DNA from 2 places in the Sporosarcina soli genome. Region 1 is predicted to be linked to the other one. Evidence: predicted binding sites of a transcription regulator. Region 1 holds the regulator's gene; the other holds the start of a gene.
The links. The regulator CtsR, encoded in region 1, represses protease genes until heat stress. The targets are predictions, from matches to a motif close to ATGGTCAATAAAGGTCAAACA.

Region 1 (4,218 bases):
GACGTCCCTATGGTTCGTTCTGCTTGTTGTAACTTTGTTGGGGGCCATTTTGGCAGGAAACAAAGACCGCAAATGGAAGATCGTCCTCTTTCTGGCTGCACTGGGATTCGGAGCTTATCTGTTAAGCGCGCCGTTCTTCAATGCGGATAAAAAATATAAAGCGGTGGAAATGGACCAGCAAGTGGAAATTCAGGCATTCGATGAAACGAAAACGCCTGCAAGTGTCCCGCCGCAATTTGCGCGTAATAAGATGAAGAAAGCGTTTGGGCAAGTACCGAATACGAGCTATTATGAGCTCGGGAACTTGCAAATCCAAAAAGTGAACGGAGAATTCGTATATATAGCACCTGTCGAGTTTTCCGGTCTGTTCAAATGGTGGAATGGCAAAACGACGCCGGGCTACTTCACGATGAGTGCAACCGACTCGGCAGATAATCCGAAATTCGTCAAAGCGGAAATGGCGTACACGCCTTCTTCGTACTTCCATAAAAAAGTGGAGCGGCATTTGCGGATGGCAATGCCGAACTTGATCTTTTATGGGGATACCCAACTGGAAATCGATGATAAAGGCAAGCCTTATTATATCCGCTCTTATGGAGATTTCATCTCCGCACGTAACGGTTTCGACGTCAAAGGGATTGTCGTCGTCGACCCGGCGACTGGTAGTTTGCAGCAGTATACGTTAGCGGAAGTGCCTGCATTTATCGATGGAGCGGTCGCCCCGGAGGCGGTCAGTCTACAAAATAGTTATTTCGGGAAATATGTCCATGGTTTCTGGAATTCCCTTTTCGGGAAAAAAGATGTGAAGCTTCCATCGGATGAAGGAACGGAAGCGAATGTCAGTCCTATTTTTGACGAGAATGGGCATATGTACTATTTCACTGATTTTACAAGCCCGAAAGAAGGCGTCGATTCTATGCTCGGCTATGCGCTGACAGATGGTCGGACAGGTGAAGCGACCTATTATACGGGGAATTTGGAAGAATCGTATATGGATTCGCAAGGAACCTTGCAAATCATTGAAAAGAAATTCATCGAAAAGAAATGGACCGGCGAAATGCCTGTCTTGTACAACTTCTACGGGGAAGCGAGCTGGTTGACACCGGTGCTTGATTCGAATGGTTTCCTGCAAAACTATTTCATCGTCTCCGCAGCCAATCCGGAGATATCCGTGTACGCAAACACGCCTAACGAAGCTTTGAAAATTTATAAGACGGCATTGCAACGTGGTGGAAGTACGGTGGATGGACGTTCAGATGCGGAAGAGGTGAAAGTGGCTGTGACGGTCGCCCGCGTGTTTAAAGAACGTGTCGGTGATTTTACACTCGTGTCGATCTTGGCGGAGGATGGACGGAATTATATTGTGTCCTCCGAAGTTGCACCGCTCGCCATTTATGTTCAAGAAAGCGATAAACTATTCATCACTTATTTGGAGACGGGAGAACTGTTCTTACCTGTAAAAGAAATGACAAATATCACTGTAGAATAATGTCCGTGTTTTTTGCCAGCTACCGTCACAATTTGTCCGTTTGAAATTGTGACGGTAGCTGGTATTCTTCATCTACATGTCTAAAGGCTATCTTACTTTGTCGATACTGTTGAAACTGCATGCATATCAATTGCGAAATGAAGCAATTGTCCTGTACAATTAAGTCAAAGTTAGTCAAAGTCAACGGTGGATTACCCGAGGTGAAAGAGGTGAAAAAATGCGAAACATTTCTGACATTATTGAAGGGTATTTAAAGGCAATCATCGAAGAGGAACAGAACGGGATAATTGAGATCAAGCGAAGCGAAGTTGCAGAGAAGTTCCAATGTGTTCCCTCTCAGATTAATTACGTCATTAAAACAAGATTCACGGAAGAGCGTGGCTATGCCGTCGAATCGAAACGCGGCGGGGGTGGTTATATCCGGATTTTCCGTGTCCAGGCCAATTCGAGAAAGGAATTGATCGAGCATATCTTGAAAGGGCTCCATAATGGAGCTTCCTATACGATGGCTGAAGATATCGTTTATCGGTTATTGGAAGAGGAAGTCATATCTGAGCGGGAGTCCAAACTCATTCTCGCTGCCGTTGATCGAACGACAATCCATCAGCCGCTTCCAGAACGCGATTTAATCCGTGCACGCATTTTACAGGCGATGCTCCTGACGCTCATCTATGAGCAACTGGACTGATAGCCAATCCAAACGATATGAGGTGTCGTTCGATGTTATGTGAAAATTGTAAAGAGCGTCCAGCTTCGGTCATTATTACGCAGGAAAGTGTAGCAGGATCGACGGAACGCCAATTTTGCGAGAAATGCGCTTTTCAAACTCAAACGTTCCAATTCAAACCGAATCAGGAGCCTTTGTCCATCCAACAGTTTCTATCCCATTGGTTCGGCGGTGCAGATCCTTTCCAAGCGCAACAACAAACGCGAGAAGAAAAGTCCGCTGGGCCCGAATGTCCTTCATGCGGATTGACATTCCCTAAATTTCTCGATATCGGGAAGTTTGGTTGTGCTCAATGCTATGACACATTCCGGGTAAGATTGCCTTATGTCTTTGGTAAACTCCATAATGGCCATTCAAAGCATAGAGGGAAAATTCCCGTGTCGTTCAACGAAATATATGCAGTGAAAAAGAGAATCGAGGAAATTCGTTCAAAGATGAAAGAGGCCGTAGAAGAGGAACGATTTGAAGAGGCGGCGGCATTACGTGATGAAGCGAATTCGCTGAAGCTGCAGCTTGAGCAAGGAGGAGAAGTGGGCGATGTCGATTGAAAAATTCATGCAAGGCGCAGTGACCGGTTGGATGGAAGCCTATGGCGAGCATTCGGACATCGTCATGTCGACCCGTATTCGGCTCGCCCGCAACTTGACAGGGTACCGCTTCCCGATCGCGTTCACTGAAGAGCAAGCGATGGAAGTTGACCGCCAGGTTGCAGCTGTATTGCTCGACGCCGATGAAAGCAATTATGCCTATACGAAGATGGCCGATCTGCCTTTATTGGAACGCCAAATCCTTGTCGAAAAACATTTGATCAGCCCGCAACTTGCGGATCCTGATCGCCATGGAGCTGTTATTTTGTCGGAAGATGAGACAATCAGTGTCATGGTGAATGAGGAGGATCATATTCGGATACAATGCATTCGTCCGGGGCTTCAACTGGAGGCCGCCTACCGACAGGCGGATTTCGTAGATGATTATTTGGAAAAAGAACTACCCTATGCATTTGATGAGGACTTCGGGTATTTGACAAGTTGTCCGTCGAATACAGGGACAGGAATGCGGGCATCCGTCATGATGCATTTGCCAGCATTAACGATTACGAAGCAAATTGACCGCATCATTCCGGCCATTTCAAGACTCGGGATGATTGTCCGTGGAAGCTATGGAGAAGGAAGCGAAGCGCCTGGCAATGTCTATCAAATCTCCAATCAAATGACGCTCGGTAAAACGGAGCAAGAGATATTAGAGGATTTGGGGAATATCACCTCCCGTTTGATCGCCCATGAAAGGAAATCGAGGGAGTTGCTGCTCGCCAAGTCGCGCCTGTCGCTTGAAAATAGGTTATTCCGATCGCTTGGTACGGTCAGCTTTGCCCGTCTATTGCCTTCGGGAGAAGCGGCAAAATGCTTATCGGATGTCCGGCTTGGCATCGACTTAGGCATCATTCAAAATGTCGATATGTCCATTTTGAATGAGCTGATGATTTTTATGCAGCCCGGCTTTTTACAACAGTATGCAGGAGCGGAACTGGGGCAGGAGGAGCGGGATGTCTTCAGAGCGAAACTATTCCGCGAAAGGCTTGCCATTGAAAAAACACCCGCATCCCAAGAGCAAGAAACAGAAGAGTGATTTCATTTTTCACGTTTGATTTTTCATTCCCCTACAAATAAAGTTAAAGTCATTTTGTAGAATAAAGGATTTCTTGTCTGTTCAGTCGAATACGCTAAGAAGAAAGATAGATTTTTCTTTATTGGTGTAATAGAAGTCTTTTAGGGGAATGGTTTTTATATATATAGACAGAAGGAGAGGACTGATATATGATGTTCAATCGATTTACACAACGTGCACAAAAAGTGTTGCAACTCGCTCAGGAAGAAGCAATCCGGATGAAACACGAATCCATCGGCACTGAACATATTTTACTGGGCCTTATTCGCGAAGGTGGCGGCATTGCAGCAAAAGCGCTTGAAGCAATAGACGTCAGCTTCGAAACAATCGAGCAAGG
Region 2 (4,218 bases), on a different contig from region 1:
ATCCCTTGAAGGCTGATCGACTTCTGGACCGTCTTCGATGTGTTTAAAAATAAAATAATACCGATCGCTATTAAAACAGCTACCATAGTCCCAACAACAAATAGCGTTATTTGCCGACTTAATGAAGCTCTTCCTTTCATCCGATCACTCTCCTTTTTCTAGTAGTCTATCTACCATCATAACGCGAAAACGATAGAATGCACATCTAAAATTGAGTGGAGCGTAAAAAATCGCATAGATCCTATGACCTATGCGATTTCATTTATTCGTGATTGATTTTCAAACGATCCTCTTCCATTGTGAGGATGAGCTTGCCCTCTTGTCCTAAATCCCCTTTGATCAACTCTTTGGCGACAACGGTTTCGACATGTCGCTGGATGAAGCGTTTCAATGGACGCGCTCCGAATTCGGCATCCGTCCCTTCTTGGACAATCCAGTCAAGGACAGCATCTGTATAGGCCAACTCCACTTCTTGCCCTTTCAGCCGCTTCACTAGGTCCTCGAGCATTTTCTTAGCGATCAGACGGAAAGAATTAGCTTTTAGCGAGTGGAAGATAATAATATCATCCATCCGGTTCAACAGCTCCGGTTTGAAATGGCGACGCAATTCAGCCATGACCAAATCTTCCGTCGCGTGATCTCCCGTATCTTCCAGTCCTTGCAACAAGTATGCCGATCCGATATTCGACGTCATGATAACCACTGTATTCGTAAAGTTGACGAGTCTTCCTTGGCTATCCGTAATCCGTCCATCATCGAGTACTTGTAGCAAAATATTCGCGACATCGGGATGCGCTTTTTCGATCTCATCAAGAAGCACGACGGAATACGGATTGCGACGGACCGCTTCTGTCAATTGGCCGCCTTCTTCATAACCGATATACCCCGGAGGTGCACCGACCAGTCTCGAAACGCTATGTTTCTCCATATACTCCGACATATCGATCCGGATAAAATGATCTTCCGAATCAAATAACGTAGCAGCAAGCGTCTTCGCGAGTTCCGTTTTCCCAACACCGGTAGGTCCTAAAAACAAGAACGAACCGATCGGCTTATCAGGATCTTTAATCCCTGCACGTGCACGCCAGACCGCTTCCGTCACCAATTGCACCGCATCCTCTTGCCCGATGACACGCTCTTCCAATGTTTCGCGCAGACGAAGCAGTTTTTCACGTTCGCCTTCAACGAGTTTCGTAACCGGAATGCCAGTCCAACGTGCTACGATTGTCGCAATTTCCTCTTCTGTCACCTCTTCACGAAGGAGACGGCTTTCCCGGCCATCTACGAGTGGGGCTTCTAATTCTGCCAACTCTTTCTCAAGCGCCGGGATTTTCCCGTAACTAAGTTCCGCCGCCTTATTCAAATCAAAGCGATTTTCGGCTTCCTCAAGTTCACGGCGATACCGATCGAGTTGCTCCCGTTTTTCCTGAATGCCCCGCAACGTCGCTTTTTCAGCATCCCATTGCTCCCGCATCCCTCCGGAAGACTCCTTCAGTTCTTTCAACTCATCGCGCAACGCTTCCAAGCGCGTTTGACTGACCGCATCCTTTTCCTTCCGCAATGCTTGTTCCTCAATTTCCAGTTGCATAATGCGACGTGTCACAGCGTCTAGTTCCTGTGGCATCGAGTCGATTTCCGTCCGGATCATCGCACTCGCTTCGTCGATCAAGTCGATCGCCTTATCCGGTAAAAACCGTTCCGTCAAATAACGATCGGATAAAGTGGACGCTGCAACGATTGCCCGGTCGTGAATTCGGACCCCATGGTGAAGTTCGAATCGTTCTTTCAGCCCTCGTAAAATCGACACTGTATCCTCCACGGACGGTTCGCGTACGAGCACCTGCTGGAAACGGCGTTCAAGCGCGGGATCTTTTTCAATATACATGCGATATTCATCGAGCGTCGTTGCCCCAATACAATATAGCTCTCCGCGGGCGAGCATCGGTTTCAGCATATTCCCCGCATCCATCGCCCCTTCCGTTTTCCCTGCCCCGACAATCGTATGGATTTCATCGATGAACAGAATGATTTCACCGTCGCTATCCTTCACTTGCTTCAGCACGCCTTTCAAGCGCTCCTCAAACTCCCCGCGGTATTTGGCACCGGCAATTAATGCACTCATATCCAATTCGAAAATTCGCCGGTCTTTTAATCCTTCCGGCACATCACCTTTCACTATTCGCTGAGCGAGCCCTTCCACAATTGCGGTCTTCCCGACGCCCGGTTCTCCGATAAGCACCGGATTATTTTTCGTCTTTCTAGATAAAATCCGGATGACATTACGAATTTCTTCATCCCGTCCAATCACCGGATCCATTTTCCCTTTTTTCACTTCTTCCACAAGATTACGCCCAAATTGTTCAAGTGGCGCTTGTTGCTCTTCCTGTTGACCAGCCATTCTCATAGACACTCACCTTCCAATAAGTTTGACTTTGACTATCTTTGACCATCTTTGATTAATAGAATTTTAAGATGATTTTTCATCAAAGTAAAGAATTTTGCTTATCCTTTATATCAATTACGCCTTGGCGTAATTGCGTCCAGATTTTGAATTGAGCAAAGCTCAATTCAAAATCTGTGACATCCGCCGGAGGCTTTATCTTCGTTCAGCGGCGTTTGAATACCCGCTGAACAGGTAAACAAAACCGCATTTTTCTCGCTACCTATAGAGGTGGGAATCCTCCGCTGAATGAAGATAAAAAAATCCCTTCGGAAAGGGTATACCCTTTCCGAAGAGTTATCATTCACCAATTAATGGACGTGGAGCGACGATGACACCGTCTTCATCCGCGTACACATAATGGTTCGGCACCCATTCGACATCTCCAAAATTTAAAGGAATATCGGTGCTTCCGTTCCCTTTTTTCACACTTCTCAACGGGTTGCTGCCAATCGCCAATACACCGATATTTTGTTCCGCTATTTCTGCAGTATCCCGGACACATCCGTAAATGATCACGCCCGCAAGCTTGCGCGTTTGCGCAATATCTCCTAAATTATCACCCATTAACGCACATCTTCTGGAACCGCCCCCATCTACAACAAGGACGCTCCCTTCAGGTATTTGCTGCAAAGCTTCTTTCACCAATACATTATCTTCCAATACTTTGACAGTCGCAATTGGCCCAGAAAACTTTTTATTTTTCCCATAAGACTTAAATTCTACTGTACATATCTGTACCTCATTCGCAAAATCATCACAAAGATCAGCTGTTGTAAAAGCCATCATTTCCACTCCCATTTCACATTTTTCTACTCCATAACCTCATTCGACAAAATTCCGAAAACCCTTCTTTATTTTGAAATAAAAATGGAATTGCAGGGATACATACTTCACAACACACCCCCACCACAACAAAAAAAGCTGTACGACTCGTCAATCGGTCATACAGCTCACCCCATACTTCAGGTATTTTCTATTATCTTACCCCTAGCGCCATTTTGGCATAGCGAGACATATTATCTCGTGACCAAGGCGGATTCCATACGATGTTGACATCCACATCTTTCACTTCTGGGAGTTCCATCAGTTCTTGTTTGATGTTCGCGACGATTTGCGGTCCCATCGGGCAGCCCATCGAAGTCAATGTCATCGTGATGATCGCTTTGCCTTCTTCATCCAGCTCTGCGTCATAGACAAGCCCCAAGTTGACAATGTCCACGCCCAGTTCCGGGTCGACGACATTTTCTAGTGCGCCCATCATGCTTTCTTTCATATCGTTACTCATTTTCATCCCTCTTTCCGTTCATATGTTATCCCCATCATAACAGAGTTCGGCTTACTCATTCAAATCAATCACGTCTCGGCTTAATTGCGAATCGAACAGCGAAGGGTTCGATTTGCCGTATTTCTGCGTCCTTTGCAGAAATTAAGGCACTTTCAGGAAGCGGCGAACTTAGGTTGCCTTCCATTATTCATTTAGCAGGTTTTCAAACAAATGCTGACTGAAGATGACGTGCAAACCAGTCTGCCGACTGTAGCATGCCTTTTCTAGAAACGGCATGTCCCGCAGTGTCTTCCGTGACGAATTCGATCCGTTCAGGTACATGTGCATAGTCTTTTTTGATAGCTTCGTAAAAATTGTATGTCGGCTGAAACGGGACGACGGTATCTTGTTGACCATGCCAGAAATAGATCGGCCTTTGCTTCAAAGTGGCTGCCCGTTTCGTCAGATCGAATGCGCCAAGTGTATTGAGCAAGTTTTTCCTTTCCTCGTC

Region 2: the regulator CtsR is predicted to act here: its motif matches at 2,430-2,450, upstream of ACFPRA_RS07175 (ATP-dependent Clp protease ATP-binding subunit).

Annotation. Positions count from the first base shown of each region.
Region 1 covers NZ_JBHSNO010000007.1:264,945-269,162, forward strand. Annotated here, with positions in the region: gene ACFPRA_RS14925 (hypothetical protein) at 1-1,489, shown strand, start outside; gene ACFPRA_RS14930 (CtsR family transcriptional regulator) at 1,707-2,177, shown strand; gene ACFPRA_RS14935 (UvrB/UvrC motif-containing protein) at 2,210-2,764, shown strand; gene ACFPRA_RS14940 (protein arginine kinase) at 2,754-3,842, shown strand; gene ACFPRA_RS14945 (ATP-dependent Clp protease ATP-binding subunit) at 4,031-4,218, shown strand, end outside.
Region 2 covers NZ_JBHSNO010000005.1:586,969-591,186, forward strand. Annotated here, with positions in the region: gene ACFPRA_RS07170 (methyl-accepting chemotaxis protein) at 1-140, opposite strand, end outside; gene ACFPRA_RS07175 (ATP-dependent Clp protease ATP-binding subunit) at 263-2,404, opposite strand; gene rraA (ribonuclease E activity regulator RraA) at 2,741-3,226, opposite strand; gene ACFPRA_RS07185 (metal-sulfur cluster assembly factor) at 3,420-3,728, opposite strand; gene ACFPRA_RS07190 (prolyl oligopeptidase family serine peptidase) at 3,931-4,218, opposite strand, start outside.